2 regions of the Amycolatopsis sp. NPDC051071 genome follow, and region 1 is predicted to be linked to the other one. Evidence: riboswitches for the same ligand, from Rfam matches in the RefSeq annotation. Region 1 holds a riboswitch; the other holds the start of a gene.

What was found. Region 1 has a riboswitch for glycine ahead of gcvP (aminomethyl-transferring glycine dehydrogenase). Riboswitches for the same ligand answer to the same signal wherever they lie in the genome.
Region 2: it holds a riboswitch for glycine, as region 1 does, so the genes downstream of both, gcvP (aminomethyl-transferring glycine dehydrogenase) here and gcvP (aminomethyl-transferring glycine dehydrogenase) in region 1, are expected to answer to the same signal.

Annotation. Positions count from the first base shown of each region.
Region 1 covers NZ_JBFBBY010000008.1:89,791-104,489, reverse strand. The annotation lists gene AB0M65_RS04815 (GntR family transcriptional regulator) at 1-248, opposite strand, end outside; gene AB0M65_RS04810 (PadR family transcriptional regulator) at 412-735, shown strand; gene AB0M65_RS04805 (hypothetical protein) at 732-1,997, shown strand; gene AB0M65_RS04800 (general stress protein) at 2,108-2,632, opposite strand; gene AB0M65_RS04795 (glutamine synthetase family protein) at 2,861-4,225, shown strand; gene AB0M65_RS04790 (gamma-glutamyl-gamma-aminobutyrate hydrolase family protein) at 4,206-4,919, shown strand; gene AB0M65_RS04785 (aldehyde dehydrogenase family protein) at 4,916-6,319, shown strand; gene AB0M65_RS04780 (3-oxoacyl-ACP reductase) at 6,319-7,086, shown strand; glycine riboswitch at 7,356-7,458, shown strand; gene gcvP (aminomethyl-transferring glycine dehydrogenase) at 7,502-10,333, shown strand; gene gcvT (glycine cleavage system aminomethyltransferase GcvT) at 10,342-11,433, shown strand; gene gcvH (glycine cleavage system protein GcvH) at 11,451-11,828, shown strand; gene glyA (serine hydroxymethyltransferase) at 11,832-13,100, shown strand; gene lipA (lipoyl synthase) at 13,097-14,098, shown strand; gene AB0M65_RS04750 (L-serine ammonia-lyase) at 14,115-14,699, shown strand, end outside.
Region 2 covers NZ_JBFBBY010000062.1:12,616-27,314, forward strand. The annotation lists gene AB0M65_RS20820 (adenylosuccinate synthetase) at 1-78, opposite strand, end outside; gene AB0M65_RS20825 (hypothetical protein) at 75-1,034, opposite strand; gene AB0M65_RS20830 (hypothetical protein) at 1,315-1,704, opposite strand; gene AB0M65_RS20835 (hypothetical protein) at 1,728-1,946, opposite strand; gene AB0M65_RS20840 (hypothetical protein) at 1,972-2,307, shown strand; gene AB0M65_RS20845 (hypothetical protein) at 2,546-2,779, shown strand; gene AB0M65_RS20850 (CDP-alcohol phosphatidyltransferase family protein) at 2,818-3,432, shown strand; gene gcvH (glycine cleavage system protein GcvH) at 3,517-3,900, shown strand; gene garA (glycogen accumulation regulator GarA) at 4,026-4,493, shown strand; gene AB0M65_RS20865 (MerR family transcriptional regulator) at 4,490-5,251, shown strand; gene AB0M65_RS20870 (bifunctional nuclease family protein) at 5,473-5,946, shown strand; gene AB0M65_RS20875 (TetR/AcrR family transcriptional regulator) at 6,061-6,705, opposite strand; gene AB0M65_RS20880 (MerR family transcriptional regulator) at 6,981-7,562, shown strand; glycine riboswitch at 7,609-7,705, shown strand; gene gcvP (aminomethyl-transferring glycine dehydrogenase) at 7,875-10,754, shown strand; gene AB0M65_RS20890 (nuclear transport factor 2 family protein) at 10,758-11,120, opposite strand; gene AB0M65_RS20895 (helix-turn-helix transcriptional regulator) at 11,248-12,075, shown strand; gene AB0M65_RS20900 (aldo/keto reductase) at 12,124-12,951, shown strand; gene AB0M65_RS20905 (hypothetical protein) at 13,037-13,723, opposite strand; gene AB0M65_RS20910 (3-methyladenine DNA glycosylase) at 13,817-14,699, opposite strand, start outside.

The sequences.
Region 1 (14,699 bases):
CGGTCGGTGAGCAGTTTTTCCCGTGCTCCGGCGGCGACGAACATGCCGATGCCCCGCCGTTTCTCCAGCAGGCCGTCGTCGGCCAGCACGTTGATCCCCTTGGCCGCCGTCGCCGGATTGATCCGGTAGAAGGCGGCGAGTTCGTTGGTTGACGGCACGCGTTCCCCCTCGGAAAGGCTTCCCTCGGCGATGTCGTCGGCGATCTGTTCGGCGATCTGCGCGAACAGGGGTGTTCCTTCGTCGAGCACGACACCTCCGTCCCCAGAGTCGTGCACCTGAAGTCAGGTGCGGTGGTTCATTACTGGACTAAGTAACCCATGAACCTTCGCCGTACGCAAGTCGCCTCTGCCGTGCGCACTACTGTGCAATGCGTGGTACCTTCTGTTGCGTAAGACTGGGAGGGACGCGACTGTGGAGATCAGTCAGCTACTTAAAGGCGTGCTGGACCTCGCCGTTCTCGCGGTGCTTCGCGGAGAGGACGGCTACGGCTACGACGTACTCCGAAGACTCCGGATCGCGGGGTTGCAGGAGGTGGGCGACGCATCGGTGTACGGGACGCTCCGGCGGCTGTACAAGGCAGGCCTGCTGACGTCGTACGTGGTGCCGAGCGAGGAAGGCCCGCACCGGAAGTACTACAGCCTCAACGAACCGGGTCGCCAACGCCTCGAAGAATCGGGGCAGACCTGGCGGACTTTCGCTTCGACAATGAACAGCCTGTTGGGAGAGGCAGCATGAGCACGCAGAATCCGACCGCCGTGCGGGTGTATCTGGCGAGGGTCAGGAGCGCGCTCGCCGACCTGCCCGAAAGCGAAGTCGAGGAAATCCTCGAAGACGTCCGTCCCCATCTCGCCGAAATGGAAGCGGAACTGGGGGAGAACGCCAAAGTCGACGCGCTCATCGAGCGACTGGGCAGCCCCGAAAGCTACGCCGCCGAACTGCGGGCGTCCGGCGGCTATCCGGCTCGTCCGGCCGACGCGGGTGACAAGACCACCGTGGTGAAGGTGAAGACCGGGATCGGCGGGGCGCGTTTCGCGTTCTGGGGACTGATGTTCTCGGTGGGCGGGTTCGCGCTGTTCGGCTTCACGGCCGCGGTGTGGGTCCGGGTGGAACCGTTGGTGGGCGTGCTTCTGGTGGCCCCCGTGTTCGCTATCAGCGTCGCGTACGTGGTCCGCAAGGGCGTCGGGCCGATCGCGGAACTACCCGAGGTCGTCAAGTTTCGCGAGACCGCGACGTCGTTCCAGGCCAACCGGAACGGCAAGGGGCTGACTTACTTCCGCTCGCTCAAGCCGGCGTGGTGGATCCTGTGCGCCGCGGTGCTGGTCATATTCGGCCTGCTGCTCGTGGTTCGCGACACCGGGGCCGTGCTGCTGCTGCCGCTGATGCTGCTGGCGGCCATCGCGGTGGTCTGGGCTGGCCCGAAGCTGAAGGCCGACCGACGGCTGCTGTGGCTGGCCTTGCCGATCTCCGCGTTCGTCATCGGCAGCATGCTCGGCGGTGCCGGCGCGGCGGTCGACCTGATCGCGAAACGGTCGTACGGCAGCGGTTCGTACGACGGCTACCCGCCGAATTACAACGACACCTACGGCAATCCGCAGCTGATGTACGGAAATCAGGGCGTGGACAACATCTACGCGTTCGACGCCGAGGGCAAGCCGCTGACCGAGATCTACCTCTACGACGAGAACGGCCGTCCGCTCAGCACGACGCGCTACGCCTGCGAGAAGAGCTCCGGTGAGAAGCGGACGGCCGGTAACGACAACCGGTATCCGCGGCCGCGGCTCGAGCGAGGCGTGCAGGACAACTACGGGAACCTCAACGGCTACAACGGAAACCGCTCCTACTGCGAGGAGAAGACCGACGTCCCGTTCAGCGCGGCGATCCCGAAGGGTTCACCCGTGACGCCGTCCGCCACGCCGCAGGCACCGCCTTCCACGCCGCAGGCACCGCCTTCGTCTTCCGCGGTGCCGCCGTCGAGCCCCACCCAGCCGACGCGCTAGGTGGCCGGGGCGGGGGCGGACCGTCGGGGGCCGTCCCCTTCCTCAGTACATGAAGGCCCCCTTCCTTGCGTCTAGCGCAAGTAAGGGGGCCTTCATGTACTTCAGGCGGTTCAGTGGAGGAACGCGCTCCTGGCTGCCAGGTCGGCCAGCAGGGCGCGGCCCTTCTCGGCGTTGCGTGGCTGGGCCAGGACGTCGTAGCGCCGGGCGACCAGCTGGCTCTGCGAGATGAAGCCGCGCTTGTTCTTCGAAGCCGCGTACCCCAACGCCCCGAACAGCAGGTTGAAGCCGATACCGCCGACGAGGCCGACGAGGATCGGCACCAGTCCGGCGCCCGGGTTCAGCAGGCTTAGCACGAGGCCGAGGAACATACCGAACATCGCGCCGGACAGTGCCGAGCTGGTCAGCACCTTGCTCCAGCCCATCCGCCCGGCGATCCGCTCGACCAGCATCGGTTCGACCCCGACGATGGTGACGTCGGTGATCGGGAAGTCCGTCCCCGCGAGGTGGTCGACCGCACGCTGCGCATCGGAGTACGACTCGTAGGAGCCGATCGGCCACCCGCTGGGCAGCGTCGGAAGCTGAGCCCGTCCCTGGGACTCGGTGAACGTGGACTGCTGCGTGAATGCCTGTGTCATTCCTTCTCACCTCTCTTGATCCGTACAACGTTCCGGAGGTGCGGATCTCCTCCCGGTCCGGCGGGATTCACAGCATCTTCTCAGCCGGGCAACACAGACAATCCGCCCAGGGATCAACTACAGTCCGCAATGGATAGCGAACTAGACCATTGGCCAAGTTGACCGGCTCCAGTCGACCCGGTAGGAAGAAGCCGTAAAGGTACCGCTTCGAACCTTTAGGTGAGGCTGATGGCGAACAGGCGCGGCATGCTCACACTGGCTCGGCTCCGGGAACTCGTCGAGGACGGCACCGTCGACACGGTGCTGGTGGCCATCACCGACATGCAGGGCAGGCTGCAGGGCAAACGCTGCGCCGCCGAGTACTTCCTCAACGAGGTCGTCGAGCACGCCACCGAAGCGTGCAACTACCTGCTCGCGGTCGACGTCGACATGAACACCGTCGACGGCTACGAGATGTCGTCTTGGGAGACCGGCTACGGCGACTTCGTCCTGCGCCCGGACTTCGACACACTGCGCTTGCTGCCGTGGCAGGAGGGCACCGCGCTCGTCCTCGCCGACCTCGAACGGGTGCAGGGCGGTGCGGTGGCCCCGTCGCCCCGTCAGATCCTGCGCGGGCAGCTCGATCGGCTGGCCGCGCTCGGTCTCGGTGCCCACGTGGGCACCGAGCTGGAGTTCATCGTCTTCGACGACACCTTCGAGTCGGCATGGGACAAGCGCTACCAGGGTCTCCGCCCGGCCAACCAGTACAACGTCGACTACTCGATGCTCGGCACTTCGCGGATCGAACCGCTGTTGCGCCGGATCCGCAACGACATGGGCGGCGCCGGGTTGTACGTCGAGTCGGCCAAGGGCGAATGCAACCCCGGCCAGCACGAGATCGCGTTCCGCTACGCCGACGCGCTGACCACCTGCGACAACCACAGTATCTACAAGACCGGCTCCAAGGAGATCGCCGCGCAGGAGGGCAAGAGCCTCACGTTCATGGCGAAGTACAACGAACGCGAGGGCAACTCCTGCCATATCCACCTCAGCCTGCGCTCCACCTCGGGCGAGGCCGTGCTGGCGGGCGACGGCCCCGGCGGGTTCTCGCCGCTGATGGAGCACTTCCTCGCCGGTCAGCTCGCCGGGCTACGCGAACTCACCTACTTCCTCGCGCCGAACATCAACTCGTACAAACGTTTCGTCCCCGGCAGCTTCGCGCCGACCGCGGTCGCGTGGGGTACCGACAACCGCACGTGCGCGCTCCGCGTCGTCGGGCACGGCGAATCACTGCGCACCGAGAACCGTGTCCCGGGCGGCGACGTGAACCCGTATCTCGCGGTCGCCGCGCTGATCGCCTCCGGGTTGCACGGCATCGAGAACGAACTCAAGCTGGAGCCGGAGTTCCATGGCAACGCCTACGGCTCCGGCAAGCCGACCGTGCCGACGACGCTGAGGGAGGCCGCGGCGCTGCTCGACCAGAGTGAACTCGCCAGGACGGCGTTCGGGGACGAGGTCGTCGACCACTATCTGAACGCGGCGAAGGTCGAGAACGCCGCGTACGACGCCGCCGTCACCGACTGGGAGAGGATCCGTGGGTTCGAAAGGCTCTGACCCTCTGATCGGGCTCACCTGCTACCTGGAGCCCGCGAAGTTCCTGGTGTGGGAGACCGAAGCCGCGTTGCTGCACCGCGTCTACGTGGACGGTATCGCCGCGGCGGGCGGTGTCCCCGTGCTGTTGCCGCCGGTGAGTGACGCGCACGACCGGCTGGTGTCCGCCGTGGACGGTCTGGTGCTGGTCGGCGGCGCCGACATCGAGCCTGCGCGTTACGGCCAGGAGCAGCACGCGACGACGTACACCCGGCCGAACCGGGACGCCTTCGAGTTCGGGCTGCTCAAGTCCGCTTTGGCCGCGCGCAAGCCGGTTTTGGGGGTATGCCGGGGGTTGCAGGTGCTCAGCGTCGCGCTGGGCGGGACGCTCGCCCAGCATCTGCCGGACACTTTGGACAGTGCGGATCACCAGCCCGCGCCCGCGACCTTCGGCACCACGACGGTGACCCTCGCCGAGGGCAGCCGGGCCGCGTCGATCCTCGGCACCGAGGTCAAGGTGCCGTGTTACCACCATCAGGCGATCGACAAGCTCGGTGACGGGCTGGTCGCGACGGGCTGGGCCGCCGACGGGACCATCGAGGCGGCCGAGCTGCCCGGTGACGATTTCGTACTCGGCGTCCAATGGCATCCCGAACAGAATCCTGACGAAGCAAGGCTTTTCGAGGCACTCGTAACAGCTGCGAAGGAGCGCGCATGACCGAGTACGACGCCGCCTCCGAGGGAGGGAACACGTCGGCGGTGTACGAGGTGATCAACCCCGCCACCGAGGACGTGGTGAGGTCGGTCGCGCTGACCTCGGCCGAGGAGACCGACGCGGCGATCACCCGCGCTCAGGCGGCCTACCCGGCCTGGCGTGCGGTATCCCCCGGAGACCGGGCGCGGCTGCTGCGCCGGTTCGCCGACGCCGTCGACGCCGACATCGAGAACCTCGCCCAGCTGGAGGTCGCCAACTCCGGGCATACGATCGGCAACGCGCGCTGGGAAGCAGGCAACGTCCGCGACGTGCTGACGTACTACTCCGCGTCGCCCGAACGGCTGAACGGCACGCAGATCCCGGTATCCGGCGGGGTGAACATGACGTTCCACGAGCCACTCGGCGTGGTCGGCGTGATCGTGCCGTGGAACTTCCCGATGCCGATCGCGGGCTGGGGCTTCGCACCCGCACTGGCCGCGGGCAACACCGTCGTGCTCAAACCCGCGGAACTCACCCCGCTGACCGCGATCCGCCTCGGCGAACTCGCGCGCGAGGCCGGGATCCCCTCGGACGTCTTCCAGGTGCTCCCGGGTAAGGGATCCGTGGTGGGACAGCGGTTCGTGGACCATCCGGCGGTACGGAAGGTGGTCTTCACCGGCTCCACCGAGGTCGGCAAGCAGATCATGGCGGGCTGCGCCGCGCAGGTGAAGCGGGTGACGCTGGAGCTGGGCGGCAAGAACGCGAACATCGTCTTCGCCGACGCCGACCTGGAGAAGGCCGCGGCCACGGCGCCGTACGGCGTGTTCGACAACGCCGGTCAGGATTGCTGCGCACGGTCGCTGATCCTGGTGCAGACGAGTGTGTACGACCGGTTCATGGAGTTGCTGGAGCCCGCCGTGCGGGGCGTCGTCGTCGGGGATCCGCGGCTCGAAGTGACCGAGATGGGGCCGTTGATCTCCGCCGGGCACCACGCGAAGGTGTCGTCCTATGTGGACGACAGCACGCCGGTGGCGTTCCGGGGCAGCGCGCCCGCCGGTCCCGGCTACTGGTTCGCGCCGACCGTCGTCACCCCGCCGGACCTGCGGCATCCGCTGGCCTCGGACGAGATCTTCGGCCCGGTCGTCGCGGTGGTCCCGTTCGCCGACGAGGCGGACGCGGTGACCATGGCGAACCACACCGAGTACGGGCTTTCCGGTTCGATCTGGACCCGCGACGTCGGCCGCGCCTTCCGCGTCGCACGCGGCGTCGAAGCGGGGAACCTGTCGGTGAACTCGCACTCGTCCGTCCGGTACTGGACGCCGTTCGGCGGATTCAAGCAGTCCGGGCTCGGCCGCGAACTCGGCCCGGACGCCCTCGACGCCTTCACCGAGACCAAGAACGTCTTCATCAGTACGGAGGAATAATGGTTCAGCGTTTCGAGGGCCGCGTCGCGGTCATCACCGGCGGCAGCAGCGGTATCGGGCTCGCGACCGCGCGGCGTCTGGCGAGCGAAGGCGCGAAGGTCGTCATCGGCGACATCTCGGCCGAGGCGGGCAAGGCCGCGGCCGAGGAGGTCGGCGGCCTGTTCATCCAGGCGGACGTCACCGACGCGGACCAGGTCGAGGCCCTGTTCCAGACCACAGTGGACGAATTCGGCTCGGTCGACGTCGCGTTCAACAACGCCGGCATCTCCCCGCCCGAGGACGACTCGATCCTGACCACCGGCATCGACGCGTGGGAGAAGGTGCAGAAGGTCAACCTGACCTCGGTGTACCTGTGCTGCAAGGCCGTGTTGCCGCAGATGCGACGGCAGGGGAAGGGCTCGATCATCAACACGGCGTCGTTCGTCGCGGTGATGGGCGCGGCGACGTCGCAGATCTCCTACACCGCGTCCAAGGGCGGGGTGCTGGCGATGAGCCGGGAACTGGGCGTGCAGTTCGCGCGGGAGAACATCCGGGTCAACGCGCTGTGCCCGGGGCCGGTGAACACGCCGCTGCTGAAGGAACTGTTCGCGAAGGACCCCGAGCGGGCCGCGCGCCGCCTGGTGCACGTGCCCGTCGGGCGGTTCGCCGAACCGGAGGAGATCGCGGGCGCGGTCGCCTTCCTGGCCAGCGACGACGCCTCGTTCATCACGGCTTCGCAGTTCCTGGTGGACGGCGGTATCTCCGGGGCCTACGTCACCCCGCTGTAATCCACGAGTTCCGCCTCCAAGCACGCGTGTCACGCCTTCAAGCACGCGAGTCGCGCCTTCAAGCACGCGTGTGCGGCATCCCGTCCGGCCGGACGGGACAAAAGTGACGTGCCCGTCCTGAAGTAGACGCGTGCCGAACGCGGCAGGTACGGTATGCGCACAACTGCAGACAGGGCCGTTGAGCTGGAGCGGGAGAGCCCCCACGAACGTGGTGGGGCACCGAAGGAGCAAACTCCCCGGAATCTCTCAGGTACCCACTACCGCTTCCGCGAGGCCACTCTGGAAAGCAGGCGCGCAAGTGCGCCTCACCCAAGGTGAAAGTCGTCCTCCACGGGCGGTGAAACTCTCAGGTGCCATGACAGAGGGGGAGTTCCCAGCGCACCGGTCTATCCGGCGCCTGAGTAAAGGAGCTCCCTTGACCAGTACGTCCTTCGACGACCGGCACATCGGCCCCTCGGAGTCCGAGCAGGCCAAGATGCTCGCCGAGGTCGGCTACAGCAGCCTCGACGCCTTGGTGCAGGCCGCCGTCCCGTCCGCGATCCGGGTCACCCGTGACCTCGAACTTCCCCCGGCCGCGTCCGAAGAAGACGCCATCGCCGAGCTTCGCGCGCTCGCCGCGCTGAACAAGCCGATGACGCAGATGATCGGTCTCGGCTTCCACGACACGGTCACCCCGGCGGTCATCCGCCGCAACGTGCTGGAGAACCCGGCCTGGTACACGGCGTACACGCCCTACCAGCCGGAGATCTCGCAGGGCCGTCTCGAAGCCCTCCTCAATTTCCAGACCATGGTCTCCGAGCTGGCCGGTCTCGCCACCGCGAACGCCTCCCTGCTCGACGAGTCCACCGCGGTCGCCGAGGCCGTCATGCTGATGCGCCGCGTGTCGAAGGCGAAGTCGAACAAGGTCGTCCTCGACGCCGAATGCCTGCCGCAGACGATCGCCGTCGTGCGCACCCGCGCCGAGGCGATGGGTGTCGAGGTCGAGGTCCGCGACCTGCTCACGGGCCTGCCGGAGGAGTTCTTCGGCGTCGTCGTCCAGTACCCGGGTGCTTCCGGCGTACTGCGCGGCGCGGGCTTCTACTCCGCCATCTCCGAGACCGCGAAGGCCGCCGGTGCGCTGTACACGGTCGCCGCCGACCTGCTCGCCCTCACGCTGGTCACCGCGCCGGGCGAGTTCGGCGCGGACATCGCGGCCGGTTCCACCCAGCGTTTCGGTGTCCCGCTTGGCTACGGCGGACCGCACGCCGGGTACATGGCCGTCCGCGCCGGCCTCGAGCGTTCGCTGCCCGGCCGCCTCGTCGGTGTCTCGGTCGACGCCGACGGCAACCCCGCGTACCGCCTCGCGCTGCAGACCCGTGAGCAGCACATCCGCCGCGAGAAGGCGACCTCGAACATCTGCACCGCGCAGGTGCTGCCCGCCGTGCTCGCCGCGATGTACGCGGTCTACCACGGCCCGGACGGCCTCAAGCGCATCGCCACCCGTGTCCACGAACTCGCCGCCGGGCTGGCGGACGCCCTCCGCACCGGCGGTGTCGAGGTCGTCCACGAGGGCTTCTTCGACACCGTCCTCGCCCGCATGCCCGGGCAGGCCGAAGCCGTCGTCGCCGTGGCCCGCGAAAACGGGATCAACCTCGGCCCGGTCGACGCCGACCACGTCCGCATCGCCGTCGACGAGGTCACCACGCCGGTGATCATCGCGAAGGTGCTCAACGCCTTCGGCATCGACGCCCCGGCTGCCGGGACGAGCGCGTTGCCCGCCGGGCTGAACCGCGAGAGCGAGTACCTCACCCACGAGGTCTTCCACTCGCACCGTTCCGAAACCGCGATGCTGCGCTACCTGCGCGGCCTGTCGGATCTGGACTACGCGCTCGACCGCGGCATGATCCCGCTCGGCTCCTGCACGATGAAGCTCAACGCCACCACCGAGATGGAGCCGATCAGCTGGCGCGAGTTCGCGGGGATCCACCCGTTCGCCCCGGCCGGGGACGCCGAGGGCTACCACGTCCTGATCGAGCAGCTCGCCGGCTGGCTGGCCGAGGTCACCGGCTACGACAAGGTGTCGCTGCAGCCGAACGCGGGCAGCCAGGGTGAACTCGCGGGCCTGCTCGCGATCCGCGCCTACCACCACGCGAACGGCCAGACCGAGCGCGAGGTCTGCCTGATCCCGTCGTCCGCGCACGGCACGAACGCGGCTTCCGCGGTCATGGCCGGGATGCGTGTCGTCGTGGTCAAGTGCACCGACGAGGGCAATGTCGACCTCGAAGACCTGCGCGCCAAGGTCGAGGCCAACCGCGACAGTTTGTCAGCCATTATGGTTACATATCCGTCCACGCACGGCGTGTACGAGCACGGCATCGACGAGCTGGCCAAGATCGTCCACGACGCGGGCGGCCAGGTCTACGTCGACGGCGCGAACCTCAATGCCCTGCTCGGCCTGGCGAAGCCGGGTGAGTTCGGCGGCGACGTCTCGCATCTGAACCTGCACAAGACCTTCTGCATCCCGCACGGTGGCGGTGGCCCCGGCGTCGGCCCGGTCGCGGTGCGCGCGCACCTCGCGCCGTACCTGCCGAATCACCCGCTGCTGGAGAAGGCCGGCCCCTCGACCGGTGTCGGCCCGATCAGCGCCGCCCCGTTCGGTTCGGCGTCGATCCTGCCGATCTCGTGGGCGTATGTCCGCATGATGGGCGCGGGCGGGCTCACCGCCGCGACGCAGGTCGCCGTCCTCGCGGCGAACTACGTGGCCAAGCGCCTCAACCAGCACTACCCGGTGCTTTACACCGGTCAGGACGGCCTGGTCGCGCACGAGTGCATCCTCGACCTGCGCGGGCTCACCAAGGAGACCGGCGTCAGCGTGGACGACGTCGCGAAGCGCCTGATCGACTACGGTTTCCACGCCCCGACCATGTCGTTCCCGGTCGCGGGCACGCTGATGGTCGAGCCGACCGAATCCGAGGACCTCGGCGAGATCGACCGGTTCATCGAGGCGATGATCGCCATCCGCGCGGAGATCGACGCCGTCGCGCAGGGCCGCTGGACCGCGGACAACAGCCCGCTGCGCAACGCGCCGCATACGGCCGAAACCCTGGTCGGCGAATGGTATCTGCCGTATGACCGCGAGCTCGCGGTGTACCCCGCCGGAGTGAACCGCAAGGCCAAGTACTGGCCCCCGGTGCGCCGCATCGACGGTGCGCGCGGGGACCGTAACCTCGTCTGCTCCTGCCCGCCGCTCAACGCCTACGAGAACTGAGGCACTTGATGTCGAAAGAGACGTCCCTGCACGGAGTCCACAAAGGACTGGGTGCGTTGTTCACCGACTTCGCGGGCTGGTCGATGCCGATCCGCTATTCGAGCGAACTGGCGGAGCACAAGGCGGTCCGTGAGACGGCCGGGCTGTTCGACCTCTCCCATATGGCCGAAATCGAGGTGAAGGGCCCGCAGGCGGCCGAGACCCTCGACTTCGCGCTGGTCGGCAACCTGTCCGGCGTCAAGCCGGGCCGGGCGCGCTACACGATGATCTGCGACGAGAACGGCGGCGTGCTCGACGACCTGGTCGTCTACCGCCTCGAAGACGAGAAGTTCCTGGTCGTCGCCAACGCGGGTAACGCCGCCGTGGTCGCGGAAGCACTGGCCGAGCGGGTCTCCGGATTCGACGCGGTCGTCGACAACAAGTCGGAGGACGTCGCGCTGATCGCCGTCCAGGGCCCGAAGGCCGTCGAGATCCTCGGCGCCGTCACCGACGCCGACCTCGGCGCGCTCAAGTACTACGCGAGCGTCCCGGCCGTCGTGAAGGGCCATGACGTCCTGCTCGCCCGCACCGGCTACACCGGCGAGGACGGCTTCGAGCTGTACGTCCCGGCCGGCGAGGCACCCGCCGTCTGGCGCATCCTCACCGAGGCCGGCGAGCCGCACGGGCTGCTCCCAGCCGGTCTCGCCTGCCGCGACACGCTTCGTCTCGAAGCCGGGATGCCGTTGTACGGCAACGAACTCAGCCTCCAGCTGAGCCCGTTCGAGGCCGGTCTCGGCCGTGTCGTCAAGTTCGAGAAGCCGGGTGACTTCGTCGGCAAGGCCGCGCTGGAGGAACTGTCCAAGAAGGACGTTCCCCGCGTTCGCGTCGGACTCAAGGGCTCCGGTCGCCGCGCGCCGCGACACGGCTACACCGTCCTGTCCGGCGAGACCGAGATCGGCGAGGTCACCAGCGGCGCCCTGTCGCCGACCCTGGGCTACCCGATCGCCATGGCCTACGTGGACCGGGAACACGCCGAACCCGGCACCGAGCTTTCCGTCGACATCCGGGGCCGTATCGAGCCCGTCGAGGTCGTCGCCCTGCCCTTCTACTCCCGCGCCTGAAAGGCCCTTTCGCAACCATGAGCATCCCCCAGGACCTGAAGTACACGAAGGAACACGAGTGGCTGAACGTCGTCGACGGCGTCGCCACCGTGGGCATCACCGCCTTCGCCGCCGAGTCGCTCGGTGACATCGTGTTCGTCCAGCTTCCCTCGGTCGGTGACACCGTCACCGCCGGTGAGGTGTTCGGCGAGGTCGAGTCGACCAAGTCGGTCAGCGAGCTGTACGCCCCCGTGGACGGCGAGGTCGTCGAGGTGAACGAAGCCACAACGGACACCCCCGAGCTGATCAACTCGGACCCTTACACCGAAGGATGGCTCCTGAAGGTGCGTCTGTCCGGCGACGTGCCCGCCCTGCTCGACGCCCAGGCCTACGCCGTGCTCACCCAGGAGAGCTGATCCATGTTCAACGCAAGCTTGTCCGAAGTGGACCCCGAGGTCGCCGCGGCCGTCGCCGCCGAACTCGACCGCCAGCAGTCGACCCTGGAAATGATCGCGTCGGAGAACTTCGCCCCGGTTGGCGTGCTCGAAGCGCAGGGTTCGGTGCTGACCAACAAGTACGCCGAGGGTTACCCCGGCCGCCGCTACTACGGCGGTTGCGAGCACGTCGACGTCATCGAGCAGCTGGCGATCGACCGCGCGAAGGCCCTCTTCGGCGCCGAGCACGCCAACGTCCAGCCGCATTCGGGCGCGCAGGCCAACGCCGCCGCCATGGTCGCCGTACTCAACCCCGGCGACACCATCCTCGGTCTCGACCTCGCCCACGGCGGTCACCTGACCCACGGGATGAAGATCAACTTTTCCGGCAAGCTCTACAACGTCGTCGCCTACCACGTCGACAAGGAGACCGGGATCGTCGACGTCGAGGAGATCGAGCGCCTTGCCAAGGAGCACAAGCCGAAGCTGATCATCGCCGGCTGGTCGGCGTACCCGCGTCAGCTCGACTTCGCCGAGTTCCGCCGCATCGCCGACGAGGTCGGTGCGAAGGTCATGGTCGACATGGCGCACTTCGCCGGTCTCGTCGCCGCGGGGCTGCACCCGAGCCCAGTGCCCTACGCGGACATCGTCACCACGACCACGCACAAGACCCTCGGCGGTCCGCGTGGCGGCATCATCCTTTGCCGCCAGGAACTCGCCAAGAAGATCAACTCGGCGGTGTTCCCCGGCCAGCAGGGCGGTCCGCTGGAGCACGTCATCGCCGCCAAGGCCGTCGCGCTGAAGGTCGCCGCGAGCGAGGAGTTCCGCGAACGCCAGCAGCGTGTCCTCGAAGGCGCGAAGATCCTGGCCGACCGCCTTTCGCGCACGGACTGCGCCGAAGCGGGCGTCCGGGTGCTGACCGGCGGCACCGACGTGCACCTGGTGCTCGTCGACCTGGTCAACTCCACCTTGGACGGCCAGCAGGCCGAGGACCGGCTGCACTCGGTGGGGATCACGGTCAACCGCAACGCCGTCCCGTTCGACCCGCGTCCGCCGATGATCACCTCAGGCCTGCGGATCGGCACCCCGGCGCTCGCGACCCGCGGCTTCGGCGCCGACGACTTCACCGAAGTCGCCGACATCATCGCCGAGGCGCTGCGCCCGGACTTCGACGAGGCGCTGAGCCAGTCGCTGTCCGCCCGGGTCGAACTGCTGGCGAAGAAGCACCCGCTGTACGCGGATCTCAACCGATGAGCGCTGTGCCCGAGGGCCGCAAACTTCTCCGTCTCGAAGTCCGCAACGCGCAGACTCCGATCGAGAAGAAGCCGCCGTGGATCAAGACGCGGGCGCGGATGGGGCCGGAGTTCACCGAACTCAAGGGACTCGTCAAGCGTGAAGGCCTCCACACCGTGTGTGAGGAGGCCGGTTGTCCCAACATCTATGAGTGCTGGGAAGACCGTGAGGCCACGTTCCTGATCGGTGGCGATCAGTGCACGCGTCGGTGTGACTTCTGTCAGATCGACACCGGCAAACCTGCCGCGCTGGACACGACCGAGCCGCGCAAGGTGGCGGAGTCGGTGCAGGCCATGGGGTTGCGCTATTCGACGGTGACCGGTGTCGCCCGCGACGATCTGGAAGACGGCGGCGCGTGGCTGTACGCCGAAACCGTGCGTCAGATCCACGCGTTGAACCCGGGTACCGGGGTGGAGTTGCTGATCCCGGACTTCAACGCCGATCCGGGGCAACTGGCCGAGGTGTTCGGTTCGCGGCCTGAGGTGCTGGCGCACAACGTGGAGACGGTGCCGCGCATCTTCAAGCGCATCCGTCCCGGTTTCCGGTACGCGCGATCGCTGAAAGTCATCACGCGGGCTCGTGAGGCCGGTCTGGTGACGAAGTCGAACCTCATCCTGGGCATGGGCGAGACGCCGGAGGAGGTGGCTCCGGCGATGAAGGACCTGGTCGACGCGGGCTGCGAAATCCTCACGATCACCCAGTACCTGCGGCCTTCTCCCCGGCATCACCCGGTGGACCGGTGGGTCAAGCCCGAGGAGTTCGTCGAGCATTCGAACGCAGCCGAAGCGATGGGTTTCGCTGGTGTGATGGCCGGGCCGCTCGTACGCTCGTCGTATCGGGCCGGGCGCTTGTTCGCGCAGACGAAGGCTCACCGCGGCGAAGCGCTGTCGGAGAACTTGGCCCATCTTGCCGCCGAAGGGCCCGCGGCCCAAGAAGCCAGCTCACTGCTGGCCAGATAGGAAGGAGGGCAGATCAATGGCGATCAGCGTCTTCGACCTGTTTTCGATCGGCATCGGCCCCTCCAGCTCCCATACGGTGGGCCCGATGCGTGCCGCACTGACCTTTGTGGACGGTCTCGCCGACGACGGCGACCTGCCAGCCACGACGCGTGTCCAAGCCGAACTGTTCGGTTCGCTGGGCGCGACCGGGTTCGGGCACGGCAGCGACAAGGCCGTCCTGCTGGGGCTGTCCGGGGAGCGTCCGGAGGAGATCGACACCGACACCGTGGCGGGCAAGGTCGCGGAAATCCGCGAATCCTGCCTGCTGAAGGTGCGTGGTGAGCACGAGATCGTGTTCACCGAGGACACCGATCTGACCATGCACCGGCGGAAGTCGTTGCCCGCGCATCCGAACGGGATGATCTTCCGTGCGTTCGACGCCGATGGGAAAGTGCTGCGCGAGCGCACCTACTACTCGGTCGGCGGTGGCTTCGTGCGCGACGAGTCCTACGAGACCGACACTGTCGTCGTCGAGGATTCGACGAGTTTGGAATTCCCGTTCCGCACCGGCGCGGACCTGCTGAAGCACTGTGCGGACACCGGACTGCCGATCAGCGAGATC
Region 2 (14,699 bases), on a different contig from region 1:
CGCGTCGACCACGGCCCCCTTGCCTTCGTCGCCGAAGCCGAGCCCGACCACCACCACGTGTCCGTCCAGGACGCTCATCGCGGCACCGCGCGTTCGGGCACGGCCGCTTTGACGAGCGTCTTGCCGCCGAGCTTCACCAAGGCCTTGCCGACCGCCGCGCTCTCGGCGGCCGAACCGATCTCGGCGAGGTCGGCGAGCGCCCCGTCCACGTCGACGACCCGCTCCTGTAGCCCGATCGTGGCGGCGATCAGCTCGCAGACCGCGCCGGGGTCGTCGAGTTTGAGGAAGTTCTGGCCGAGCAGGCTGTTCCAGTGCTCGCCGATCTCCGGGTCGTGGTAGTACGACGACTGATTCGGCAGGACGTAGTAGACGTTCCATTTGCGGGCCAGTTCCCGGTACACCGACGCGGGATCGATGTCCTGCCGGACGTTGTCGCCGATGACGCGCCGGATGTGCCGTGCTTCGAGTGCGGGTTTGTTCAGCTCGTCGCCGATGAGGAACAGATATCCCTTGCGGCCGCGCTTCTGCCACGCGTCGGTGACCACGTGCTCGGCCATGAAGTAGGCGGCCAGCTCGTAGGACTCGCTCTTCTGCCCACCGCCACCGCCTTCGAGGAAGATCGTGCGCAGCTGCTCGTCCATCCGGTTGTCCGACTCGAACTGCCCGATCTGCAACGGGACCCGGTCGCTGTCGGCGTCGCCGATCGCGCCGAACAGGACCTGCGGGTCGGCCAGATACCCGCGGCGCTTCAGCAGGCCGTGAAGTTTCCCGAGCTTGCCTTGCATGATCCTCGGTACCCGGCGCATCGAACCGGTGACGTCGAACAGCACCGCGATCGGCGTCGAGTCCGCGTGATCGGCCGAGTCCCGGCACTCGCGGACGGCGTCCGCCGGATCGAGCGCGGGCGCGACCCGCCATTCGGTCGCGGGCCTGCCGCGCAAGCCGGCGGTGTAGCCGAAATCGTCCTCACCCTTGGCCGCGCGGAAGGTTTTCGCCGCGGCGTAGGCGTTGTCGTCCCACTGTCCGTGTCCCATGGTCAGGCTCCTGTCTCGGGGATGGTGAAGGGCGCCGTGCAGCTCGTCGAGCAGGCATCAGATCAGGCTGAAGTCGCCGTGACCACGGTGTCGTCGCTGGTGAGCCTAGTTTGAGTCTAATAGACTCTTACTTCGCGCCGCAAGAGGGGCCGGGTCGCGAGTGGTAAGTCCCGTTAGGACGTCACCTTCCCGAAGTACATGAAGGCCCCCTTCCGTGCGCCTAGCGCAAGGAAGGGGGCCTTCATGTACTTGAAGCGGGGCTTCGCACCGTGCGGCTCTCTCAGGAGCGGGTGGCTTCGATCTGCCGTTCGTCCTCGGTCGAGCAACTGGTCACCGGATCGTTCGGCCCGCTGCCGCACGTCCACGCGCCGATCACCACCGGGCCGGGGCCCTGCGGCGACGCGGCCTCGGCGGGCGTCAGCTTCGTGAAGTAGTCCGTCAGCACCTGTGTCGCCTCGGCGCATTCGGTCTTCCCCCGGACGACGACCTTGCTCTTCGCGCCCTGCGGGCCGGCGAAGTCGCCGCATGGCGTTCCGGCAAGGGCGTGGTCGGCGGCGGGTGAGGACGGCGGCGCCGGCGCGGCCGAGGGGGCGGGATCCGCTCCGCAACCGCTCAACAGGACGGCGGTGAGGATGGTGAGGCCGGCGGGAAGTACGGAGAGGCTCTTCATGGGCCCTTCTTCTCGGGGATGGTTCATTCGACGGGGACGACGGCGGCGAACACGTTCTGCTCGCCCTTGCTGCAACTGGTGCCGCCTTGCGCGGCGGGTGCCCCGGAAACGCACAGCCAGCCGTCGACGGTCTCGCTGACCGGCTCGTCCGAACCCGCGGACTGGCGGCCGGCGATGGTCTTGTGGAACGAGCCGACGATCCCGGTGGCGTCGGCGCAGGAGACGCCCGGCCCGTTGAGCACTTGAAGTGTCAGCCCGCTCGCCGCGGTGACCGTGCCGCACGAACCCTGTACCGGTTCAGCCGGTTTCGGCTTGGGGGCGGGATTCGGGGCAGCGGACGGACTCGGCGCGGTCTGCGACGGAATCGGTGGCACGGAAGGACTGGAAGTACTCGAAGGGGGCGCGGACGGTGGCGGCGGCGCGGAGGTGACAGGCGGTGGCGGCCCTTCGCTCGAACAGGCGGTGAGTGTTCCGGCGGCGAGGACGGCCGCGAGCAGACGCCGCCACGATCCCGTGGTCGTCGAGACGGGCAAGGCGATCCTTTCGTCGGCCGGTCGTGGCCCGCCCATTCTGACCTGGCCGGACCCGATGCCGTGGCATTGATCCACGTTCGATTCGCGGGAGGTTATCGCGTCGGCGGCACGGCGATACGCGAGGACCGCTCATTCACTGTCCATTGTGGACGATTAACATGCCGTTCACAGCGCGACAACACGCTGCTGCCGTCGCGAACCGATCGGACGAATCCGGCGCCGGGTGGTTAACGCCGACGCCTGTTCCGCCGAAAACAAAGGTAGCGCTCCGGCGTGTCCCAGTCCCCGTCACCGAAACCGTGAGAGCGATGAAGACCGACGAACAGCTCGACCCCGCGTCATTCGAGGCCACCGCACCGGCGAGCGCGGAGCTGCCACCGACAGCCCCGTGCACCGTCGTCTGGTGCGGCGGCCGCCCGTACGTCCTGGAGAGTTCCACGGGGCACACCCGTTGGATGGGCACCGATCATCGCGGCAGGCCGGTGGCCCTGACCAGCGCGGATCTGCAACGCCGCGGCTGGAGCCACACCCGGGCCAGCTGACGCCGGGCGACGCGGGCGTCACTGGCTAGGCTGAGCGGGTGAGTACGCCCCCCGAACCGAGCGTGACCAGCGAAGAGCCTTCTTTGCTACGGCAGGCTCTGAACGTTCCCAACATGCTTTCGATCCTCCGGCTCGCCGGGGTGCCGGTCTTCCTGTGGCTGCTGCTCGGCCCGAAGGAGGACGGCTGGGCGCTCGCGCTGCTCGTGTTCAGCGCGCTCACCGACTGGCTCGACGGCAAGCTCGCCCGCTGGCTCAACCAGATGTCACGCCTCGGTCAGCTGCTCGACCCCGCCGCTGACAGGCTCTACATCCTCGCGACGCTGATCGCGTTCCTGCTTCGCGACATCATCCCGTGGTGGCTCGTGGTTCCGCTGGTCATCCGGGAAGCAGTCCTGGGCGTCTGCGTGCTGCTGCTGCGTCACCGCGGGTTCGCCCCGCCGGAGGTCACCTACATCGGCAAGGGCGCGACCTTCGTGCTGATGTACGCCTTCCCGTTCCTGCTGCTCACCCAGGGTGGTTCCGACATCGCCTCGATCGCCCGTCCGATCGGCTACGCCTTCACCGCGTGGGGTGCGGTCCTGTACGTCTATTCGGGCGTGTTGTACGTCGTCCAGACGGTGCGGGCGCTGCGTTCGGCCGGACAAGCCGGCTAACGGGAGGCGCCGGGCGCGCGGTCCGGCGGGATGCGAAACTGCGCGCGTCGGTTTCAAGTGAGGGCTTGAGAAAGGGGAGCGGCGTTGTCCACTCCAGAAGAACTGCGCTACACCGAGGAGCACGAGTGGGTCTCCGTGCGCGACGGCGGGCTCGTACGCGTGGGCATCACGGAGTACGCGCAAGACCAGCTCGGTGACGTCGTGTTCGTCGAACTCCCCGAGGTCGGCAAGCAGGTCGGCGCCGGCGACGCGTTCGGCGAGGTCGAATCGACCAAGAGCGTTTCGGAGCTGTTCGCCCCGCTCGACGGCGAGGTGGTCGCGACCAACGACGCGGTGACCGAGTCACCCGAGCTGATCAACAGCGATCCCTACGGCGAGGGCTGGCTCATCGAGCTCCGGCTCGACGACGCGAGTTCGGTCGATTCTTTGCTCGAGGCCGAGGCGTACCAGGCGCTGATCAAGGAATAGCCGCAGGCTGCGGCCCCTTGACCGGAGTAGGGGGAGCCGCGGGCCGGAGATTCGATCAGGCACGGTACGTTTGACCTCTGCACGTTCTTGAGTAGTGGCAACACACATGCGTTAGGAGAGCTCAGGTGAGCACGAACGACGGGCCCGGCGTTCCCCCGGAGCAGTCTCCGGAGCGGACCTCTGTCTTCCGGGCCGACTTCCTGGCCGACGTCGAAGGCACCGAGGCTCCTCCGGCTGCCGAGGCCCCTGTCCAGGGCGTGGACGCGCTTCCCGCCGGTTCCGCGTTGCTGGTCGTCAAGCGCGGCCCGAACGCGGGTTCGCGCTTCCTGCTCGACCGCGACACCACCAGTGCGGGACGGCACCCGGACAGCGACATCTTCCTCGACGACGTCACGGTTTCCCGGCGGCACGCCGAGTTCCGCCGTGAGGGCGGGGAGTTCGTCGTCATCGACGTCGGCAGCCTCAACGGCACCTACGTCAACCGCGAGCCGGTCGACCAGGCTGTTCTCGCCGGTGGCGACGAGGTACAGATCGGCAAGTTCCGCCTGGTCTTCCTGACCGGTCCGGGTTCCGGGGGCCAGGGGGCACAGTGACTGCGGCCGGGCGGCCTGATCGGGATGCGTCGCAGCGCGATGGGTTGAGCATCGGGGCCGTGCTGGCACAACTGCGTGGCGACTTCCCCGATGTCACCATCTCCAAGATCCGGTTCCTCGAGGCGGAAGGTCTGGTTCAGCCAGGTCGGACGCCTTCGGGGTACCGGCAGTTCGCTCCGGCGGACGTGGAGCGGTTGCGGTTCGTCCTGTCCGCCCAGCGGGATCACTACCTTCCGTTGAAGGTCATCAAGGAACAGCTGGACGCGGCGGATCAGGGCGCCGCGCCCTCGGCGGAGGTACCGAGACCGCCGCGAAAACTTGTTTCGCTCGAAGCCCCGGGGGAGAACGGCGGACTGCCGTCCCCCGGGGATTTCGAATGCGATCGCGAGATCAGGCTGACCGAGGAAGATCTGCTGCGCCAGGCGGGAATCGACGCCGCCACCCTCGCTGAGCTGCGGCAATACGGTCTCGTTCGCCCAGGCGCGGCGGGGTTCTTCGACCCTGACGCGGTCGTCGTGGCCAAGACCGTGAAGGCGATGACCGAATTCGGTATCGAGCCGAGACATCTGCGTGCCTTCCGCGCCGCGGCCGACCGCGAAGTCGGCCTGCTGGAGCAGATCGTGACCCCGGTGTATCGGCACCGTGACGAGGACGCCCAAGCGAGGGGCGACGAGGTCGTCCGTGAGCTCGCGGCACTGTCCGTAGCGTTACATACGCTCCTTGTGAAGGCGGGAATACGGGCCGTCACGGGTGGTTGAACGGTTTCGGAGGACAGGAAACCGCTGTGCGGCCACTTGTCAATGACTGAATGTTCGGCACCCAATGCCGTACCGTGAGAGTGGGTTTGCCGCGGCGAACCGAGAATGTCGGAGACAGCGAGCACAGCGCTCGGAAGACGGGTAGCGTCGGGTTCATCAGCGTCGCTTGGTCGTCGAGACAAGCGTTGCGGCCCGTGCGCACGAGAGGGAGGCGAAGCCCGATGAGCGAAATGCGCGTCGTCGGCGTGCGGGTGGAGCTGCCCGCGAATCAGCCGATCTTGTTGCTGCGGGAAACCGAAGGCGAGCGATACCTGCCGATCTGGATCGGCTCGGTGGAGGCCACCGCCATCGCCTTGGAGCAGCAGGGAGTCCGCCCGGCCCGTCCGCTCACCCATGACCTGCTCAAAGAGGTCATCGGAGCGCTGGGCCGAGAGTTGGAACAGGTCGTCATCACCGACTTGAAGGAAGGCACGTTCTTCGCGGAACTGGTCTTCGACGGGGACATCCGGGTTTCCGCGCGGCCGAGCGATTCGGTGGCGCTGGCGCTGCGGGTCGGGGTCCCGATCCACGCCGTCGACGCGGTGCTGGAGGAAGCGGGCCTCATCATCCCCGACGAGCAGGAGGACGAGGTCGAGAAGTTCCGCGAGTTCCTCGACTCCGTGTCACCTGAGGACTTCCGCGGCGCGGATACCTGATCCGCATCGCGAGATCTTGAAAGAAAGGGGCGGCGCCGGTGGCGCCGCCCCTTCTTCTCGCGTGCGGTGCGAAGGCGGGGTTCGGGTGGATCGAGCCTGAACGGGAAGTGAACCTCAGGCCGCGGTCGCCCGGGTGAACAGGTCCGCCAGTTCCCGCCCGTACCGCTCCAGGTCCAGCTTCGGGTCCGCCGCGAACTTCGCGGCGACGCCGTCGATGGCCTGTGCGATCGACAGCGCCATGACGTCCGGCGCGAAGCCGCCGAAAGCGCCTTCCTGCTGCCCCTGCCGCAGCTGGCGTTCGAGCCGCCCGGTGCGGAACTCTTCGACGATCGGCGCAGACATGAACCAGCCTTCGGTATCCGATCCGCTGGAGGCCATCTCGACCATGACCCGTACGAGTTGCGGGTGCGAACCGAGGAACGCGATCTCCGACTCGATGTAGCCACGCAGCAGCCCGGCCCGGTCGGTCGTGCCCTGGATCCGCTCCTCGAGGAACTTGTCCTTCATCCCGGTCGCGGTGGTGACCACGGCCTGCATCAGGCCTGCCTTGTTGGTGAAGTGGTACGAGATGATCCGGGTGCTGGACAGCCCGGCCCGTTCTTTGATCTTCGCGAAAGACGTCTTGTGGTAGCCGAGATCGGAAATAGTCGCGATCGTGGCCCCGATGATCTGGGCTCGCCGGGCGGCCTCGGTGACCGACAGTCCGAGTTCCGCCTGAACCTCGACGACGGCGCTCTCTGATGACGGAGTTACTTGCATGAGTAAAAATTAACATGGCTGAGTAAACGTGGCAACCGGGTAACCGTACGGCCGTTCGGGGGAGTGTCCCCAACAAGCCTCAAGAAGAGCTTGAGGTTCACCGCGCGTCGCGTTGACCGCTTTGCCGGACGCGCTTACCGTCAATGGAGGTAAATCGCCAAGGTGTGATTCGGATGTCTGGGGCATTCGTCTTGACGGTTGACTCCGGTGCGGACTCACGTGGGTCCGCGCGGCTTTGTTCGCCGGCCGCCAGGTCGGGCGAGGGGAGGCATGGCGTGGTCGAGGCTGGTAGCCCTCAAGAGCCGCTCGTTCCGGTCGCTGACGGCGAGCAGGGTGAGCTGTTTCCCGATTCTTCCCTTCCGGACGAACTCGTCGGCTACCGCGGTCCCGCCGCCTGTCAGATCGCCGGGATCACCTACCGGCAACTCGACTACTGGGCCCGGACGAAGCTGGTCGCGCCGAGTATCCGCACCGCGCACGGTTCCGGTTCGCAGCGGCTGTACTCGTTCAAGGACATCCTTGTCCTGAAGGTCGTCAAGCGTCTGCTCGACACGGGTGTCTCACTGCAGAACATCCGGGTCGCGGTCGATCACCTGCGCCTGCGCGGCGTCCGCGACCTCGCGAAGGTCACACTGTTCTCCGACGGCACCACCGTCTACGAGTGCACCTCGCCCGAGGAGATCGTCGATTTACTGCAGGGTGGGCAGGGCGTTTTCGGTATCGCCGTCAGTGGTGCGATGCAGGAGATCAGCGGCACCATCCACGAGTTCCAGGCCGAGCGCGCCGACGGCGGCGTGATCGAAACCGTCACGCCGGACGAGTTCACGCAACGCCGTAACGCACGTCGCACCGGCTGATCATGAAGCCGCGCGCGCGGCAGGGTAGGCTCACTTCCGCGGTCGACGAATCCGCGCGGGAGAGACCGAGCCGATAACAGCTCGGCGCCGAAGGAGCAAGTCCTCCCCGGAACCTCTCAGGCACCCTGGACCGCGCGGACGAGACGCCTCTGGAAAGTGAGTCGTCAGGTCACCACCTGGCGGCTCCGCCGACGGTGCAAGCCCGACTCAACCCACGGGTGAAACTCTCAGGCGCCCCACGGGGTACGGACAGAGTGGGGAGGGCCAGGACAATCCGTCCCGGCCCCGCCCCCGCGTCTTGGGAGGTCCCCGATGGAGCCCGGTTCACTGGCCGCACTCGAAGCCGGAACTCCCTTCGCGGACCGGCATATCGGTCCCGGCCCGGACGAACTCGCACGCATCCTCGACGTCATCGGCGTCGGCTCCCTGGACGAACTCGCCGAGCGGGCCGTTCCCGCGTCGCTGCGGGACTCCGCGACGCCGCCGGACCTGCCGCCACCCGCCACCGAGACCGGGGCACTCGCCGAACTTCGCGCGCTGGCCGCGCGGAACCGGCCGATGGTCCAGATGATCGGCCTCGGCTACCACGACACCGTGACCCCGCCGGTGATCCGCCGCAACGTGCTGGAGAGCCCGGCCTGGTACACCGCGTACACGCCGTACCAGCCGGAGATCTCGCAGGGCCGCCTCGAAGCGCTGCTCAACTTCCAGACCATGGTCGCCGACCTGACCGGCCTGCCGATCGCGAACGCGTCCATGCTGGACGAAGCGACCGCGGCCGCGGAGGCGATGACGCTGGTCCGCCGGGCGGGCAAACCGCGATCGAACCGGTTCGTGGTAGACGAGGACACCCTCCCGCAGACGATCGAGGTGCTGCGCACCCGCGCCGAACCGCTCGGCATCGAACTGGTGACCGCCGACCTGTCCCAGGGCATCACCGGACTCGGCCTCGGCGGCGACTTCTTCGGTGTGCTGCTGTCGTATCCGGGTGTGTCCGGTGCCGTCCGCGAATGGGACCACACCATCGCCGAGGCCAAGGCGCTCGGCGCGGCCGTGGTGATGGCCGCGGATCCGCTGGCGCTGACCCTGCTGCGGTCGCCCGGTGAACTCGGCGCGGACGTCGCGGTCGGCTCGACGCAGCGGTTCGGCGTGCCGATGGGTTTCGGCGGCCCGCACGCGGCGTACCTCGCCGTCCGGCAAGGTCTCGAACGGCAGCTGCCCGGCAGGCTCGTCGGGGTGTCGAAGGACGCCGACGGCGCGCCCGCGTACCGGCTCGCACTGCAGACCCGCGAACAGCACATCCGCCGCGAGAAGGCGACCAGCAATATCTGCACCGCGCAGGTGCTGCTGGCGGTCATCGCGTCGATGTACGCGGTGTACCACGGGCCGGAAGGCTTGCGTGCCATCGCGAACCGCGCCCACCGGATGGCCACCGTGCTCGCGGCGGGGCTCGCCGAGAGCGGGGTGGATGTCGTGCACTGCGAGTTCTTCGACACCGTCATGGTGGCCGTCCCCGGCCGCGCGGCCGGAGTCGTCGCCACGGCACGGGAACTCGGTGTCAATCTCCGGCCCGCCGACGCGGACCACGTCGCCGTCGCCTGCGATGAGACGACGACCCGTGAGCATCTTTCCTTGGTATGGAAGGCGTTCGGTATCGCGGTGTCCGATGTGGACTCCCTGGACGCGGATACCGCGGACGGTTTCCCGCCGGATCTCCGTCGCACCAGTGCGTACCTGACGCATCCGGTCTTTCACGCGCACCGCTCGGAAACCGCGCTGCTGCGCTACCTGAGGGCGTTGTCGGACAAGGATGTCGCCCTCGACCGGAGCATGATCCCGCTCGGTTCCTGCACGATGAAACTCAACGCCACGGCCGAAATGGAGCCGATCACCTGGCCGGAGTTCGCCGGGCCGCATCCCTTCGCGCCCGCCGAGGACGCGGCGGGCTTGCTGTCCATCGTCAAGGACCTGGAGCGCTGGCTGGCCGGGATCACCGGCTACGACGCGGTTTCCCTGCAACCGAACGCCGGCAGCCAGGGTGAGTTCGCCGGTCTGCTGGCGATCCGCGCCTACCACCGCGAGCGCGGGAACGAGGCACGCGACGTCTGCCTGATCCCGTCGAGCGCGCACGGTACGAACGCGGCCAGTGCCGTGATGGCGGGGATGCGGGTCGTCGTCGTGAAATGCGACGACGAGGGCAACATCGACCTCGGTCATCTCAAGTCCACTGTGGACGAGCACGCCGACGACCTCGCCGCGATCATGATCACCTACCCGTCCACCCACGGCGTGTACGAGGACACCGTGCGCGAGGTCTGCGCGCTGGTGCACGACGCGGGCGGCCAGGTGTACGTCGACGGGGCGAACCTGAACGCCCTGATCGGGGTCGCGCAGTACGGCAAATTCGGCGCCGACGTCTCACATCTCAACCTGCACAAGACTTTCTGCATCCCGCACGGTGGCGGCGGTCCCGGCATCGGGCCGATCGGCGTCCGCGCGCATCTGGCGCCCTTCCTGCCGAACCACCCGCTTCAGCCGGACGCCGGACCGGTGACCGGTGTCGGCCCGATCAGTGCCGCGCCGTGGGGCAGCGCGTCGATCCTGCCGATTTCCTGGGCCTACGTCCGGATGATGGGTGCGGAAGGCCTGCGGCGTGCGACCCTGACCGCGGTCGCGAACGCCAACTACGTCGCCAAACGCCTCGCGGAGCACTACCCGGTGCTGTACTCCGGGCGTGAGGGCTTGGTCGCGCACGAATGCATCCTCGACCTTCGCGCGCTGACCAAGCGGACCGGTGTCACCGTCGACGACGTCGCCAAACGGCTGGCCGACTACGGTCTCCACGCGCCGACGATGTCCTTCCCGGTCGCAGGCACGCTGATGGTCGAGCCCACCGAAAGCGAGGACCTCCGCGAACTCGACCGGTTCTGCGACGCGATGATCGCGATCCGCGGCGAGATCGAGAAGGTGGCCGCGGGGGAGTGGCCGCTGGCCGAAAGCCCCCTGCGCAACGCCCCGCACACCGCGCGTTGCCTCGCGGGCGAGTGGGATCGCCCGTACAGCAGGGAGATCGCGGTCTTCCCGGCCGGTTTCACCGCGACGAAGATCTGGCCTCCGGTGCGGCGGATCGACGGGGCCGCGGGGGACCGCGACCTCGTCTGCTCCTGCCCGCCGCCGGACGCCTTCGCCTGAGGCTCAGCCGGGCATCTTGTCGAGAAAGCCCAGCACCTGTTTGATCCGCCCGTCCTCGACGGTGATGACGTCGAAGCCGATCGCCAGCGGCTCTTCCGCGCCTTCCGGGCCGAGATACCACTGGAACCGCGCGATGTCGTGGTGCGCGTCGGGAGCGGCGGGCAGGCTGAAGGTCAGACCGGCGAACTGGGCCTGTGCGCCGGCGATGAAGCCATCGACACCGTCATGTCCGGTGACCGCGGCCAGCGGATCGGTGTAGGTGGCGTCCTCGGTGAACACTTCGGCGATGAGGGCACGGCGCTTGTCCGTGTCCGTCTCGTTCCACACGGCGATGTACTGCTCGGCGACGCGCTGGATGTCCGACATGATGTCTCCTTTTTCGTTGGGGTTACCGCGTTGTGGGGTAACCGATGCCGCAACTCTGTCGGGTGAAGGTGGGTCACGTCGATTACGCGCGAGGTAATGGCGGCCGGGCGGACGCCGCCGTAAGTTCATGATCGTGACGACGACATTGACGGCGAACCGCGCGGGCCGCCCCGTCGGCGAACTGCTGCGGGAATGGCGTGACCGCCGCCGGATCAGCCAGCTCGACCTCGCCATCTCCGCCGAAATCTCCACCCGGCACCTGAGCTTCGTGGAGACCGGGCGGTCCAAGCCCAGCCGCGACATGGTGCTGCGGCTGGGCGAACACCTGGAGGTGCCCTTGCGGGAACGCAACCAACTGCTTCTGGCGGCGGGCTACGCGCCCGCGTACCCGGAGAGCGGACTCGGCGATCCGGAACTGGCCGCCGTCCGCAAGGCCGTCCGCCAGCTGATGACGAGCCACGAGCCATACCCGGCCGCCGTCGTCGATCGGGGCTGGAACCTGGTGGACGCCAACGCGAGCGTCTCGATCATGACCGACCTGGTGTCGCCCACGCTCATGACACCGCCGGTCAACGTCCTCCGGCTGACCCTGCATCCCGAGGGGATGGCGCCGTATGTGCTCAACCTGGGGGAGTGGCGCGCCCATCTCCTTGGCAGGCTGCGCCGTCAGGTGATCCAGACGGCGGATCCGGCGCTGACGGATCTGCTGGCGGAGCTGCTCACCTATCCGTGTGACGATCCCGTTCCCGAGGTGGAGGTCCCGGGTCCAGGCGACATCTTCGTCCCGCTGCGGCTGCGGCATGACGGCGTGGAACTCACGTTCTTCAGCACGGTCTCCACGTTCGGTACGCCGCTCGACATCACGGTCGCGGAGCTGGTGATCGAGTCGTTCTTCCCGGCCGACACGACCACGGCGGAGTATCTGCGCGCGTACGGGCGGCGTGGGATGGAATGATGCGGGGCAAGAAGCCCAGCCACAGACCCCAGTGAGGATTCCGCTTCCATGGCCGTGCCTTCCGTCGTCCTGAACAACGAGGTAGCCATCCCCCAACTCGGTTTCGGCGTCTGGCAGGTGCCTGCGGGCGACACGGCCAAGGTCGTCGGGACCGCGATCGAGGCCGGATACCGCAGCATCGACACCGCCGCGTCATACCGGAACGAAGCAGGCGTCGGCGATGCGATCCGCGCCGCCGGTGTACCCCGCGACGAACTGTTCATCACCACGAAACTGCCGAACTCCGGCCACGGCTACGACGCGGCGCTCCGCGCGTTCGACGCGAGCCTCGCGGAGCTGGGCCTGGACCGGGTCGACCTGTACCTGATCCACTGGCCGATGCCGACGCGCGGCAAGTACGTCGAAACCTGGCGTGCGCTGGAAAAGATCTACGCCGACGGCCGCGCGCGGGCGATCGGGGTGTCGAACTTCCATGCGCCTCACCTGAAACGCCTATTCGACGAGACCGGGATCGTACCGGCGGTGAACCAGGTCGAACTGCATCCGCGGTTGCAGCAGAAGGCGTTGCGGGAGTTCCACGCCGAGCACGGCATCGTCACCGAAGCCTGGAGCCCGCTCGCGCAGGGATCGCTGCTGTCGGACGCGACACTGACCGCGCTCGCGGCGAAGTACGGCAAGAGTCCCGCGCAGCTGGTGCTGCGGTGGCATCTGCAGCTCGGCACGGTGGCGATCCCGAAATCCGTGACGCCGTCCCGGATCCGCGAGAACCTCGACATCTTCGACTTCGAACTCGCCGACGACGACCTGGCCGCGCTCGCCGACTTCGACGACGGCACACGCACCGGCCCGGACCCGGAGACCTTCGACCTCGTCTAATGAGGGTCCGAAGTACGTGAAGGCCCCCTTGCTTGCGCTAGACGCAAGCAAGGGGGCCTTCACGTACTTCGGACCTTTAGAGGCCTCAGATGGCCTTGATGCCCGCGGCGGCGAAGTCCGCTTGCTGGGCCGGCTGCTGCAGGAACTGCCGGAACGTCTGCGAGGCGCGCATCTGGACCTCGTCGATGTTCTTGCCCGCGAGCCCGACGAGCGGGTAGTCGGCCGACCGCGCGGTCGCGACGGACTGGGCGGGCGAGCCGACCAGTTCCGGTTTGGCGGTGTTCAGCTCGGTCACCCAGTAGGACGACTCGGGCAGCCAGGCGGCGGGGAGGCCGCCGATGGCGTCGAGGTTGGTCCGGCCGACGAGCGCGTCGAGCACCGAAGCGGAGGAGAGCGCGTCGATCTGGATCACGACGCAGTGGTCGCGGACCACGGTCGCGGCCTTGTTCCACCGTTCAGCCGCGACGCGGACCGGCTTCTCGACGCTGGGGGTGACGATGACCCGCATCGAGGTGTCGCCGGCGCTGCAGGCCTTGGCCTGGGCTTCCGCACGGGTGTTGAGCTCGCCGTCCGCCCAGTTCCAGCTGAACACGCCGATCACGATCAGCACCACCAGTACCAGGCAGGCGATGGGCCACATGGCGATCCGGCGCCGAGGCGCCTTCTTCCCGATGACCCGGTGTGAACCAGTCGCCTCACCACGGCCTTGAGGTCGCTTCGGCGGGTCGAGGGGGTGCGGTACCGGCTCTTCGGCAACGCTGTGTCGCCCCATCGTTGTCCTTTCGAAACGTGCGCGCACGCGCAGTGTATGCAATCAAACCGTTATCACTCTAACAGGGGAGGATGTTACGGGGAATGCGATGACTCACAGTTGTTTTCCGCGTGTTGCGGACGTCTTCCTTAACTCGCTCAGGAGCTGTTGGCAATGCGCTATCAGGTGCTCACGCAGCGGCGCGGCCCGGCGGGCGAAACCGGCCTGGGCGCGGGCGTACTCGGCCCTGCCCTCCGGGGTCTCGATCCGCACGGGCGGGTAGCCGAACGCCGCGAGGTCGTACGGGCTGGCCCGCATGTCCAGCGCCCGGACGTCCGCCGCCAGCTCGAAGCAGTCCCCGACCAGCTCGGCGGGGACGAACGGGTCGAGTTTGTACGCCCATTTGAACAGATCCATGTTGGCGTGCAGGCAGCCCGGCTGTTCGAACTCGATCTGGTTTTCCCGTGCCGGCTGGAGCGTGTTGCGCGGCCGGGCGGGCTCGGTGAAGAACCGAAACGCGTCGAAATGTCCGCATCGGATCTCCAGTGACTCGACGACGCCGTCCGTCCCCGCCGAACCGAGCCGCAACGGCAGTTGTGAGTGACGAACCTCATTTGCCGATTCCCGGTAAACCATCGCCCATTCATGAAGCCCGAAACAACTGAGCCTCGGCGCGCGGGACGCGGTCGCCGACAGCAGCCCCAGCACGAATTCGGCGGTCTTGGCCCGGCCTTCGGTGAACCCGGCCGGATCCAGCATGACGCCGTCCGCCGTCTGGACGTAGCCCTTCCGCTCCAGGAACCGGTGCGCGGACGGGCCTTCGAGCACCACACGCGGCCCCGGCTGCCAGCGTTCGAGGTGGCCGGGGCGGTGCGAGTAGTAGGTGAAGAGGAAGTCGAGCACGGGATGCTTCTCGCCCCGCGAGCGGCGGCGCTGATGCGGGGTGGTCCAGCGCCGCATCCGCGTCACGTGGTCGTCCTCCCTGGCCAGCCAGGCA